Regions from separate parts of the Pseudomonas sp. WC2 genome, predicted to be linked through region 2. Evidence: riboswitches for the same ligand, from Rfam matches in the RefSeq annotation. Region 2 holds a riboswitch; each other region holds the start of a gene.
What was found. Region 2 has a riboswitch for cobalamin ahead of ACQ4OE_RS02510 (CbtB domain-containing protein). Riboswitches for the same ligand answer to the same signal wherever they lie in the genome.
Positions count from the first base shown of each region.

Region 1: it holds a riboswitch for cobalamin, as region 2 does, so the genes downstream of both, ACQ4OE_RS10045 (ABC transporter substrate-binding protein) here and ACQ4OE_RS02510 (CbtB domain-containing protein) in region 2, are expected to answer to the same signal.
Region 3: it holds a riboswitch for cobalamin, as region 2 does, so the genes downstream of both, ACQ4OE_RS05095 (TonB-dependent receptor plug domain-containing protein) here and ACQ4OE_RS02510 (CbtB domain-containing protein) in region 2, are expected to answer to the same signal.

Region 1 covers NZ_JBOBDR010000006.1:270,909-275,378, reverse strand. Annotated here, with positions in the region: gene ACQ4OE_RS10060 (LysR substrate-binding domain-containing protein) at 1-301, shown strand, start outside; gene phnX (phosphonoacetaldehyde hydrolase) at 374-1,201, shown strand; partial or broken gene ACQ4OE_RS10050 (Ppx/GppA family phosphatase) at 1,438-1,698, shown strand; cobalamin riboswitch at 1,741-1,934, shown strand; gene ACQ4OE_RS10045 (ABC transporter substrate-binding protein) at 2,077-3,090, shown strand; gene ACQ4OE_RS10040 (FecCD family ABC transporter permease) at 3,087-4,103, shown strand; gene ACQ4OE_RS10035 (ABC transporter ATP-binding protein) at 4,100-4,470, shown strand, end outside.
Region 2 covers NZ_JBOBDR010000002.1:106,311-110,780, forward strand. Annotated here, with positions in the region: gene nfuA (Fe-S biogenesis protein NfuA) at 130-714, shown strand; gene cobM (precorrin-4 C(11)-methyltransferase) at 817-1,563, opposite strand; gene ACQ4OE_RS02500 (cobalamin biosynthesis protein) at 1,645-2,058, opposite strand; gene ACQ4OE_RS02505 (CbtA family protein) at 2,055-2,756, opposite strand; gene ACQ4OE_RS02510 (CbtB domain-containing protein) at 2,768-2,965, opposite strand; cobalamin riboswitch at 3,089-3,310, opposite strand; cobalamin riboswitch at 3,412-3,623, shown strand; gene cobW (cobalamin biosynthesis protein CobW) at 3,723-4,470, shown strand, end outside.
Region 3 covers NZ_JBOBDR010000003.1:263,194-267,663, reverse strand. Annotated here, with positions in the region: gene ACQ4OE_RS05105 (ABC transporter substrate-binding protein) at 1-347, opposite strand, end outside; gene ACQ4OE_RS05100 ((2Fe-2S) ferredoxin domain-containing protein) at 344-703, opposite strand; gene ACQ4OE_RS05095 (TonB-dependent receptor plug domain-containing protein) at 703-2,652, opposite strand; cobalamin riboswitch at 2,746-2,951, opposite strand; gene ACQ4OE_RS05090 (autotransporter outer membrane beta-barrel domain-containing protein) at 3,117-4,470, shown strand, end outside.

The sequences.
Region 1 (4,470 bases), on a different contig from region 2:
GGTGATGCGCGAGCAAAGTGCGCGCACCCGGCAACTGGTCGAAGAAAGCTGCAAGCGCCTCGACATCGAACTCAATCGCGTCATGCAACTGAACAGCCGCGAAGCCATCGTGCATGCGATCGTCAAAGGCATCGGCATCGGGTTTGTCTCGGCGGTCGAGTACGCCGAAACGCCCGGCACCACGCCGATCACTTTTGTCGATCACCCGTTCTTCATCGAATACCACCTGTGTTGTCTTGGCATCCGTCGCAACCGACCGGTGATTGCCGAACTGTTCGACTCAGCGCCGCCCATGAATTGATCACCCCTGACGCCCACCGCCGACCCCTGCCTTGAGGGACGGCCAACGCTTACCTGAAAACGGAGATTGACCATGCAGTACCAACAACCGACTCACCTGCAAGCCGCGATCCTTGACTGGGCCGGCACCGTTGTCGATTTCGGCTCATTTGCGCCGACGCAGATTTTCGTCGAAGCCTTTGCCGAGTTCGGCGTCGCGGTATCGCTGGAGGAAGCGCGCGGCCCGATGGGCATGGGCAAATGGGATCACATCCGCACGTTGTGCAACCTGCCGCAGATCGCCGAGCGTTATCGCGCCGCGTTTGATCGCTTGCCGAGTGACGACGATGTGACAGCGATCTACGAACGCTTCATGCCGTTGCAGATCGAGAAGATCGCCCTGCATTCGGCGGTGATTCCCGGTGCGTTCGAAGCGATTGCGGCGTTGCGCGACAAGGGTTTGAAGATTGGTTCGTGCTCCGGGTATCCGGCGGTGGTGATGGCCAAGGTTGTCGAGCTGGCGCGAGAGAATGGTTATGTCGCTGACCATGTCGTCGCCACCGATGAAGTGCCCAATGGCCGGCCGTATCCGGCGCAGTCGTTGGCCAACGTGATTGCCTTGGGCATCGATGATGTGGCCGCGTGCGTCAAGGTTGATGACACCTGGCCGGGGATTCTTGAAGGGCGTAGCGCGGGGATGTGGACGGTGGCGTTGACTTGCTCGGGGAATGCGCTCGGATTGACCTACGAACAGTTCAAAGCGTTGCCGTCGGATCGTCTCGCGGAAGAACGTGAGCGCATCGGCAAGATGTTCGCGCCATCGCGTCCGCATTACTTGATCGACACCATTGCCGAGCTGCCTGAAGTCATCGACGACATCAACGCACGCCTGGCGCGCGGCGAAACCCCGCAAGCCTGCTGACACCTGATCGTTCCCACGCTCTGCGTGGGAATGCAGCCCGTGACGCTCCGCGTCACTGGACGCGGAGCGTCCCTAGAGCCGTTCCCACGCGGAGCATGGGAACGATCAGCGGTCTCGCTCAAATCCCAGGCAAAAAAAAGCTGCCAAAACTGGCAGCAGAAACTTTAAGAACACGCGATGTATTGACCTCAGCATAGGCGCTGAATCATGACAGTGTCATGACAGTCACACCTTCGCTCAAGGCCAATCGGCTCAATGACTACGGCCAGGACGGCATTACCTACGGCGGACTGCTGCGCCTGTCGCTGCTTCTGCTGAAGGTGAGCAACGTCCAACAGCTCAAAATTGCCGGCCTGCAACCCTATCGCCAAAGCATTCTGCCCGCCGGCCTGGTGCTGATGCTGGCCGCCTTCAAAGTCTTCGGCATCGCGCAGATGGCGCCGTCTGAACCGGGCCTGCGCCTGGGCGTATTGCTCGGGTTGATGAACCGCCATTAATCCTCGTCCCGACAGATTCGTCTCCCCTTCAGCGGCCTGATCGACTACCATGCCGCCGCCGGTTTCCACACGGGATTAATAGGGAATCCGAAATGCTTGCACAGCATCAATCGGAACTGCCCCCGCAACTGTAGGTGCTGAGCCTGCTCCACGACTGCCACTGGGTGAATCCCGGGAAGGCCGGAGCGCGGCGATGACGCATCAGTCAGGAGACCTGCCGGCACAGTGACTGACTAACCGGCGGGGTGTCCGGGAAGGACATCGTGCCGCGCGTCTTTGATCAAATGCCGGCCTTGCGCAGGTTTCCCTGACCGCGTTCGAAGGTGTGTTTCCAATCCGTACCCCCCCGCCCCGTACGGAACCCTTGGAGACTGCCCCATGCTGCTGCCTCGCGTTGCTACCCTCATCACCGGTCTGAGTCTTTGCGCCTTGGCTCATGCGGCACCGACGGTCTATCCCCTGACGCTTGAGAACTGCGGCAGCACGCTGACTTTTCAGCACGCCCCAGCACGTACGGTGACCATCGGCCAGGCCGGCACGGAAATGCTCTACGCCATGGGTCTGGCGGATAAAGTCGTCGGCACTTCGCTGTGGTTCAACAATGTGCTGGATAAATACAAGGCGCAGAACGACAAGATCGAACGCCTGGCGGATAACGAACCGAGCTTCGAAGCAGTCATCGGCAAGCGCCCGGAACTGGTTGCCGTGGAGCTGGAATGGATGGTCGGTCCGCAAGGCGCGGTCGGCACTCGGGAGCAGTTTCATGAACTGAAAATCCCCACCTACCTGCTGCCCTCCGATTGCGAGGCCAAGGACAATCTGGTCGGTGCCGACGGCACGCGGCTGGCGCCCTTCAGCATCGACAGCATTTACAAAAGCGTGAGCCAACTGGCGCAAATCTTCGATGTGCAGGATCGCGGTCAACAGCTCAATGGCCAGCTCAAGGCCAGCCTCGCCAAATCCATCGCCACCGCCCAAGGCAAACAGTTGAAGGACGCCAGCGCATTGGTCTGGTTCTCCAGCGCCGAAATGGACATCGAGCCATTTGTGGCCGGGCACAAAGGCATTCCCGATTTCATGCTCAGCACCCTCGGCGTGCGCAACGTTGTGAAGTCCGACGAAGAATGGCCGACCGTGGGCTGGGAAACCATTGCCAAGGCCAACCCGACCTTTCTGGTGATCGCGCGCATGGATCGCCGCCGCTTCCCCGCTGACGACTATGAAAAGAAACTCGCGTTCCTGCGCAGCGACCCGGTGACACGCAACATGGACGCGGTGAAAAACAACCGCATCATCATTCTTGATGCCATGGCGATGCAGGCCAGCCTGCGCATGTTCGATGGTCTGGAACAACTGGCCACGGCCATCAACGGCTATGACCTGTCGAAATGACTCAGCGATTGATCCGAGTACTGCTGGCGTTGGCGATCCTCTCGGTGGCACTGATCGCCGGCGTGGCCATTGGTGAAACCTCGATTGAACCGAGCATCGTCCTGCAAGTGCTGGCCAACAAACTGTGGGGCGCCGGACATGTGCTCGACCCCATCGACGAAGGCATTGTCTGGAACTATCGCCTGACCCGCGCGCTGGTCGCCGCGGCCTGCGGCGCCGGGCTCGCAACGTGCGGAGTGATTTTGCAGTCGCTGCTGCGCAACCCGCTGGCCGACCCGTATCTTCTGGGGATCTCCGCGGGCGCCTCGACCGGGGCGGTGATGGTCGCGTTGCTCGGCGTCGGCGCTGGCGTTATCTCGCTGTCGGTCGGCGCCTTCGCCGGCGCCGTGATGGCGTTCGTGCTGGTGATTCTGCTGGCGCGGGTCAGTGGTTCGGCCAGCGGCACCGGGCAAATCATTCTCGCCGGCATCGCCGGTTCGCAGCTGTTCAACGCATTGACCGCATTTCTGATCACCCGCTCGGCCAGCTCCGAACAGGCGCGCGGGATCATGTTCTGGCTGCTCGGCAATCTCGGCGGCGTGCGTTGGCCGTCGGTGTGGCTGGCGGTGCCGGCGGCTTTGTTGGGGCTGGCGGTGTGTCTGTGGCATCGGCGCGCACTGGATGCGTTTACCTTTGGTGCGGATTCGGCGGCATCGCTGGGCATTGCAGTGCGGCGCGTGCAGATTCTGCTGATCGGTTGCGCGGCGCTGGTGACGGCGGTGATGGTGTCGATTGTCGGCTCGATCGGCTTTGTCGGTCTGGTGATTCCCCACGCCGCGCGCCTGTTGCTCGGCACCGGCCATGGCCGACTGTTGCCGGCCAGTGCCTTGGGTGGAGCGGTGTTTCTGATTGCCGCGGACGTGTTGTCGCGCACGTTGATCAAGGGTCAAGTGATTCCGGTCGGGGTGATCACGGCGCTGGTCGGCGCGCCAGTATTTGCCTTGATTCTGGTTGGCCGCAGGTCCGCGCGATGAACAGCGTCCTGAGTTGTAGCGGATTGAGCTTCAAGGTGCGCGGCGCCGAACTGCTCAACGGCGTCAGGCTTGAGGTCCGGCGTGGCGAAACCCTCGGCATTGTCGGACCGAATGGCTCGGGCAAATCGACGCTGCTGAAACTGCTCGCCGGGCTGCGCGAACCGAGCGCTGGCGAGGTGCTTATTGACGGTCAGCGTCTGGGTAAAATGCCCCGCCGACGCATTGCGCAAACCCTCGCGGTGGTCGAGCAACAGGCCGACACCGACGACGGCATCCGCGTGTTCGACGCCGTGGCGCTGGGGCGCACACCGTGGCTGTCGGCGCTGCAACCGTGGTCAGCGGCGGACGATGCCATCGTCGAGCAGGC
Region 2 (4,470 bases):
ACCACCTCGCATCGGTCAATCTGTGCCAGACAGCGAGCGCAATTGAGAATGCTTTCCCGACAAAAATACTAGGACTTTGTCCGGCGGCTTGTTTGGCGTAAACTGCGCCCAAGCCTGCGAGGAGTTTCCATGACCGCTATTACCATTACTGACGCCGCCCACGATTACCTGGCCGATCTGCTTTCCAAGCAGAACACCCCGGGCATCGGCATCCGCGTCTTCATCACCCAGCCTGGCACCCAGTACGCCGAAACCTGCATTGCCTACTGCAAGCCGGGCGAAGAAAAACCGGAAGACAAGGCGCTGGGGCTAAAAAGCTTCACCGCTTATATCGACTCGTTCAGCGAAGCGTTTCTGGATGATGCGGTTGTCGACTACGCCACCGACCGCATGGGCGGCCAGCTGACCATCAAGGCGCCGAACGCCAAAGTGCCGATGGTCAACGCCGATAGCCCGGTCAACGAGCGCATCAACTACTACCTGCAAACCGAAATCAACCCGGGGCTGGCCAGCCACGGCGGTCAGGTCAGCCTGATCGATGTGGTTGAAGACGGCATCGCCGTGCTGCAATTCGGTGGCGGTTGCCAGGGCTGCGGCCAAGCCGACGTGACCTTGAAGGAAGGCATCGAGCGCACCCTGCTTGAGCGTATTCCGGAGCTCAAGGGCGTCCGCGACGTCACCGACCACACGCAGAAAGAAAACGCCTACTACTAAGGTGTTCGCTGCGGACATAAAAACGGCGCCCCGTGAGCGCCGTTTTTTTATGGGTAAATTTTGCCTAAGCCTTCGCGAGCAAGCTCGCTCGCGAAAAGGCCTTCATGGCCGATAAATGTGAGCATGCCCGGCGCGATACAACGATGACTCGCTAAACACCTCACTGCCCAACACCCGCCCAACCAGAATCAACGCCGTACGCCGAAACCCTTTGGCCTCGACCTTCCCGGCGATATCAGCCAGCGTCCCTACCACCCAATCCTGATCCGGCCATGTCGCCCGGTGAATCACCGCAATCGGGCAATCCGCGCCGTAATGCGGCACCAGTTCGGCCAGAATCTTATCCAGATGATTGACCCCCAAATGAATCGCCATGGTCGCTCCATGCTGCGCCAGACTGCCGAGTCCTTCACCCGCCGGCATCGCGGTTTTATCGGCATAACGGGTCAGAATCACGCTTTGCGAAACGTCCGGCAACGTCAGTTCGGCGCCCAGCAGCGCTGCACACGCTGCGGTGGCGGTCACACCCGGGACGATTTCAAAGGCAATCCCAAGTTCACGCAAATGACGAATCTGCTCGCCAATCGCGCCATACAGACTCGGATCGCCGGAATGCACCCGTGCCACATCCTGGCCCTTGGCGTGCGCGGTTTTGATCAAATCGATGATTTGCTCCAGATGCAATTCAGCGCTGTTGACCACGGTCTCGGCCTGATGACCTTCGAGTACCGCCGCTGGCACCAATGAGCCTGCATAAATGATCACCGGACAACTGCGGATCAACCGCTGGCCTTTGACAGTGATCAATTCCGGGTCGCCGGGGCCGGCGCCGATGAAGTAGACGGTCATCGTTGAATCCTTTGAAAAAGCGGCTCGGCAATCCCTACAGATGAAGATTGCTCATGATCGATGGCGGGGATTATCGGGATTTTAAGCAGCGCCAGCCAATGCCAGGGTCGCCTGAGCGTATTTTTGCCTGGAAATCAGCAGTTTCGCGGGGGCTTGAATCAGCTGTTCGGCCAGTGCCAGTGCGGCACTTTCGGCGACGCCGTAGCAACCCGTACGCTCAAAAGCGATCTGCGAATGGTGACTGAGCCTGAGCTGATAATTGGCCAGTTCCTCGCTGCTGAAGTATTGCAAGGGCAGGGCCAGTTGCTCGGCGAGCTCTTGCAAACCCGGCTCGTCACGCTTCAGATCGATACTGGCCAGCGCCTTGACTGCCGCCAGTTCGATACGATGGGCCTGCAACGCTTGATCAAGCAACGCGCGCAGCGTGCTGGCCGGGCAGCCGCGCTGGCAGCCTAGGCCGACGACAAAGGTCGGCGCTGCGCGGTCATGGGTCATGCGTGATATTGACCATCGCTTTTGCGGCGGAACAACCAAGCGCTGATCAGGCCGAGAGCCAGCCAGAACGCCACGTTGGTCAGCTGCGAAGCGATTTTGAACTGAGCTTCCAGAGCTTCCGGAGCGAGCATCGAGTGCACTTCCGGTTGCGGTGCGCCGATCACGTGCGGCACGGCAAGAATCGCCACGCCGAGAATCTTCATCAGCCAGTGACGGCTGAACGCGATCAACGACAGTCCGACCGCAGTCGAAGCGGCCGTGCCGATCCACCACATCTGACGCGAGGCCAGATCCGCAGCGGCTGTGCCCGGCAATTCAGGCGGCAGGCCCAGGGTCGGCGCGAGGACGAACGTGGCGTAACCGGCCAGACCCCAGAGCAAACCTTGCGAGGTTTTGGTCGGTGCGCGCAGGGTATAGAGGCCAGCGAGCATCAGGGCGAAACCCACGGCCACCACCAGATTGCCACCGGTGGTCGAGACAACGCGCTGCCAGCCATCTTCCGGCTCCCAGGCTTCGGCATCGTGCGTATGCGCGGCGGTGCCGGCGGCGTGCTCATGAACCTCGGCAACAGGTTCGGCTTTCTCGAAGGTTTCCGCTTGCAGAATCAGCGGCGAGACCCAGAAGCTTTGCAGCAGAGTGAGGAGCAGGGCGGCCAGCAGACCGGTGAAACCTGCGGTTTGCGCGATACGCTTGATCATGTCGGCAGGTCTCAATGGCACGGGAACGCGGCGCTGTGGCGGGTATCGTGGGCGGCGTTGTGCACCGCTTCGATGTGCGAGAAACCGGCGAAATAGACCAGGCTGGCGCCGAGAATCGACGCGAAGATCGCGGCGGTCAGGCGTTGGCTCAATGTGGCCGTGCTGGCGATTTTGTCCGTGTTGCTGCCGGTGCTGCTGATGATCGACATGGCGCTTCCCTCTGGAGTGTCAGCGGGTGATCTAGAGCGCATGAAAACCCCGGCGTGACGAGCACGCAGGGGTTCGAACAGCGCCCGCCCACCGCGGGTTTGTTATGTTCAGCGACGCACGATGCGCACTGTGTGTTGCGGGCCGGTCTCCGGGCTCACGAGGGGGTGGCGTCAGGCCGACCTGCAAGCGTCACCTTCCCATGCCTTACTGGCACAGTGGTTTTGACGCTTCGCTCGCTTACCGTTGCGGGGGCAGCACCGGACTGACATGGGCTTGAGTAAAGCACATGATTCACCGGTTTCCCGTTTCACCCTGTGAAGGGCACCCGTAACAAGGTGTGTAGGAGAGCATGGCTCGGGGATTTTAGTCAATTTTGTGGCTGGATCCGTTGCTGCGGTAAACGGATATGCCCCCAATCCAACATTGACCCATAAGCAAGCCATGCGTAGCCTTGCGCCTTCGAGGTTCTTCGGCCCACGCCGAAGCTAAGAAGGGAACGCGGTCAATGCCGCGGCTGCCCCCGCAACTGTGAACGGTGATGTTCGCTGCCACGCCACTGCCAGCTCAACTGATGAGCCAGCGGGAAGGCGCAGCCAACGCCAGGCCCCACGCCTGAACACCGTCAGCCAGGAGACCTGCCTCGTCACAGATTCTCACTACAACCGGGCGGGGTGATCCGGTGGCGAACGCTTCCGGCGCGCACGCGCGTTGCCGGTTCTCGTCCCGTATGCCCGCCGCTTGCCAAAGGGCATACCGATGAAAACACTGGCCAAACTCCCCGTCACCATCGTTACCGGCTTCCTCGGCTCGGGCAAAACCACCTTGCTGCGCCACATGCTCGACAACGCTCAGGGCCGTCGCATCGCGGTGATCGTCAACGAGTTCGGCGAGTTGGGCATCGACGGTGAAATCCTCAAGCAATGCACCATCGGTTGCACCGAAGAAGAAGCCACTGGCCGTGTTTACGAATTGGCCAACGGCTGCCTGTGCTGCACGGTTCAGGAAGAATTCTTCCCGGTGATGCGCGAATTGGTCGCGCGTCGCGGCGACCTCGACCACATCCTCATCGAAACCTCGGGCCTGGCCCTGCCAAAACCGCTGGTACAAGCTTTCCAGTGGCCGGAAATCCGCAGTGCCTGCACCGTTGACGCAGTGATCACCGTGGTCGACAGCCCGGCCGTGGCGGCCGGCACCTTCGCGGCATTCCCGGATCAGGTCGATGCGCAACGCAAACTCGACCCGAACCTCGACCACGAATCGCCGCTGCACGAGCTGTTCGCCGACCAACTGGCCAGCGCCGACCTGGTCATCCTCAACAAAGCCGACCAGACCAGCCCGGAAGACCTCGCTCGCGTGCGCGCTGAAGTCGCCGAAGAGCTGCCGCCAGCGGTGAAAATCATCGAAGCCAGCAACGGTCGTCTGCCGCTGGACGTGTTGATCGGCCTCGGCGCCGGTTCAGAAGAGCACATCGACAGCCGTCACAGCCATCACGATCACCACCACG
Region 3 (4,470 bases), on a different contig from region 2:
CCCGAGCGCGAGGTCACGCCATCACCAAACGCCGTGGCAAACCCGCCAATCACCAGATCCGGCTTCTGCGCATACAGCACTTCGCTGGCCGGGTATTGCCGGGCGATCACCGGCACGCCGAAATACTCCGATGGCCGCTGACCGGCCTCGGTGTCATCCAGATACGCCACGCCCACCAACGACGAACCGGCGCCCAACGCCAGCACCAGATCAGCGGCATGCTGATTCAGCGCGACGATGCGCGAAGGCCGCGCGACGCTCCAGGTTTCGCCGCAGTTGCGATAACTGTCGGCCAGCACTGGCGATGAACAGAGCAGGGCGCCGATCCAGCATACGAGCGATCTCATGGCCGCGCCTTGATCAGCAGATCTTCGACCACTTCACCGCCGAGCAGATGCTGCTCGACCAATCGCTGCACATCTTCGTCGCTGTGCACGCCATACCAGCAGGCGTCCGGATACACCGTCAGCACCGGGCCGAGGTTGCACGGAAACTGACAGTGCGTGCGCGTCAGCAACACACCGCCGGGGGTTTCGATGCGATCGTGCGCCAGCAAATGCCGGCGCAACGTCTTCCATAACTGTTGGGCGCCGCGCTGGGTGCAGCGCGGGCCGGTACAGATGAACACGTGGCGCGCATGCTCGGGCACATGCGACCAGTCCGGGTGCGTGTCGACACCGTCGACGGTTTGGATGTCACTCATCAGAAGCGGTACGTGTAACGTACTTCGGAGGTGAATGGCCGGCCAAGGTTGTCGACGTTGCTCGAGCGGCTGGTGACGTAATCGCGGTCGAACAGGTTTTCGACCAACAGGCTCACGCGGTGCTGATGGGCATGGTCGAGGTAGCGATAGGCGTCGGCATCGACCACCGAATAGTGGCCGTATTCGACGTGTTTCGAGCTGATCACGTCGCGGATATAGCGGATCGCACCGCCGGCGCCCCACATGCGCGTCTCCGACTCGTAGCCGACCCGCGAACGGGCGAAGAAGCTTGGAATGTCATTGATCGTCACGCCGTCGCGGGACTCGGTGAGGTTGCGGGTCATGTCCGCTTGCAGGCTCCATTGATCGTTGAGCGCGAGTTTGGCGTCGGCCTCGAAACCGCGCATCTGGATCTGGCCCTGACCGTTGACCCACTGGATATCGTCGAGGGTGATCAGGTCGTCGATCTTGCGTTTGAACAAGGTCACGCTGGCGCTGAACTCACGGTCGAGCAGCAGGCCTTTGTAATCGACACCGAGTTCGGCGTTGCGGCTTTTCTCCGGTTTGAGGTTGCGATTGCCGATCTCGTCGCCCGGCTCGTTGACGAACAGTTGCTCGGCGTTCGGCAGTTTGTACGCCGTGCCGTACTGGCCGCGCAGGGCCCAATGGTCGTTGAGGTCATACAGCGAAGTGAGCATGCCGACCGTGGCGCTATCACCGCCGCCCATGGCTTCATGACGGACGCCGATGCTCGGGTGCCAGTCGGGCAGGGCGTCGATTTGCGGGCGCAGTTGCGTGTAAACGGCGTGCGCTTCGGCCTTGTCGTTGTCGATGATCAGCACATCGTCCTGACCCTTGAACCATTGGTTGTCCGTACCGAACACCAGCACATGCCCGCCGGACAATTCAGCTTTGCCTTCGGCCTGCACGCCCCAATCGGTGAAGCCCCAATAGTCGTTGTGGTTGATGACTTTGGTGCCACCGCCCTCGACGTTGTTGATCCGGGTGTAGCGCGTGTCCCAATCGTTGATGTGGCCTTTGACGAAGTAGCTCAGGCGCTCGTTGACGTTCTGTTCGAAGGTCGCCGTGGCGATCTGCTGTACGCGGTCGTTGGTGGTTTTGTGGTTGTCGACCGGGCGAGCGAAATCGAGGTTGGCGTCGGCATACTGGTAGAACAATTCCAGCCGCGAATCATCGCCGAACGACTGGATCGCCTTGCCGCCAAACGTGGTGACTTCGTAGGCGCGGTTCTTCTCGCTGACGTTTTTCAGGTCGCTGTTGCGATAGGGCTGGTAGCCATCGGAGACGTTGTGGCTGACGTACGCCAGCAAGCCGAGATCGCCGAAGCCATTGCTGAAAATGTTCTCGACCCGCGCATCTTCAGTGGTGCCGCCAAACGTATCGACGCCGACGTTCACCTCACCGGCGCCTTTGCGCGATTGCGGGCTGCGGGTGACGATGTTGATCACGCCGGAGACGGCTTGCGTGCCGAACAACAGACTCTGCCCGCCCTTGAGCACTTCGATGCGTTCGATGGCGTTGGCCGGCAGGGTGTCCAGGTACAGACCGCCGTACAGACGGTTATTCAGGCGCACGCCGTCGAGCAGGATCAGCGTGTCGTCATTGCGTCCGCCCAATAGCGAATAGGTGCCGTAGTCGAACGGGCCGTTTTTCGGCGCGACATACAGGCCGGGAATGAACATCTGCATCACGCGGCTGACGTCAGCGCTGGGGCCGGCGCGTTCGATCTGCTCGCGACTGACGATCTCGACTTTGCTGCCGTAGTGCGCCATATCGGCGACGGTGGTGGACTCCACTGACGGCGCGGAAACGATTTGCTGATTGAGTTCCAGCGGTGCGTCATCGGCCAGCAGAGCAGGGCTGAACAGACAGCTGAACACACAGCTGAACAGAAGGGTTGGAACAGAGGTGTTGAAACGTCGAATCATTGTCTTCTCGAAAAGGATCTTCGCAGAAGAGCATGCAGGAGAAGGCACCGCGCACACGCCGACACCGGCCCATGCCCGCCCACCGCAGGATTTTGCCAAACGAAATTCCAGGCCGGTCTCCGGGCTCGCGCGTATCGAGGCTTTCACCTTCCCATGGCCGTCTGGCCACAGTGGTGTATCGAAAGCATCACGCGCATACCGTTGCGGGGGCAGCACCGGACTCGTTCAAACAGAACCTACCGGTTTCCCGTTTCACCCCAAGCACGGCGGCAGGGGGCACCTGAAACAGGCCGGCATCTGAACATTCGACAGACCGTTCGTCAACTTGCCTGCCAGCGCCAGGTCCGCGGAGCGCTGCGACTTTGGAAATAACTACTAAGGTCTATAGCGGTAATCACCGCAATATTTCCGTGGCGCCAACAACGGCCATCCAATAGTGCTGAGGGTTGAACAAGGAGGTTCCGATGACAGGCGCAAGCCACCAATCCTTTCCGGGATTCGCGCCCCATTTCAGGCGTAACGCGTTGCTGTTGGCCGTGGCCAATGCGCTGCTGTTGAGTGAAGCCCAAGCAGCCTGCGGGCCGCTCGCGGCGGGTGCTTATAACGTCTCGCAAACCTGTTTGCCCACTGCCGGTGTCGATGCCTCGATCAGCACTCAAGCGGGCACCACCATCACCACCACCGCAGGCTCTTCGCTGAACAGCCGTGGCAACAACGCCAACACCACGCTGAGCCTCAGCGGCACGACGGTCGACAGCACGCCACCGACAGCGGCCAACGCAGTGTTCGCCAACGTCATCGGCACCACCGGCAATGCGACGCTGACCGTCGACGGCGGCACCAACACGGTCAACATTGGCGGCAGTGGACTGGACGCCTTGGCGATCACCAATGCCAGCACTGGGTTGTCGACGTTTTCGGTGACCTCGGGCACCACGCTGAACATCCTCAACACCGTGGTCGGCAACGAACACGATGGCATCGACGTCAGCGCTAATGGTGGCGGGGCGATCAATCTGAGCCATCAGGGCAGCGGGCAGATCACCTTGCTCGGCGGCAACGGCATCTGGACCAAAGCCACCGGCAGTGGCGAGACCAACGTCAACGTCGGCGCCGGGGTGAGCATTCTGGTCAACAACGATGATGCGTTGTCCGCCGGCCTGCCGATTATCGACGACACGCTGCCGACTGCGGGCATTGGCAACCATGCCGGTGTCCATACACGCGCGGTCAATGGCAACACCACCGTGGTCACCGCCGCCAATGTCCAAGCCATCGGCATGAATGCGTTCGGCGTGTTTACCGAGGGCGGGGCGGGCAATACCAGTCTGACCAACAGCGGCACGCTCAGCACCAGCGGCCTCAACGGTTTCGGGATCCGCGCGTTCTCCAGCGTCGGCAGCATCGACATCGTCAACAGCGGCGCGATCACCACCACCGGCGGCGCCGCGCACGGCATCTACGCCAACGATAACGTCGGCGCCACGGGTTCGATCAGCATTGAAAACAATGCTGCGATCACTGTCGGTGACGCTGCCAATAGCGCCGGTTCGCGGGCGATCTACATCATCAAACGCGGCCCCGGCGATGCCACCATCACCGGCAGCGGCAATCTCACGGTGTTCGGCAACCCCAACACCACACGCGGCTACGGCATCATCGTCAGCGCCGAAAACAACAACGTCCTCATCGATTATTCCGGCAACATTTTTGCCAGCGGTTTTGGCGCTGGCGGTATTCGGGTGGATTCGACGGCGGGCAACGTGCGGGTTGTTTACAGCGGTGATCGCATCGAAACCCTCAACAGCAACGCCAACG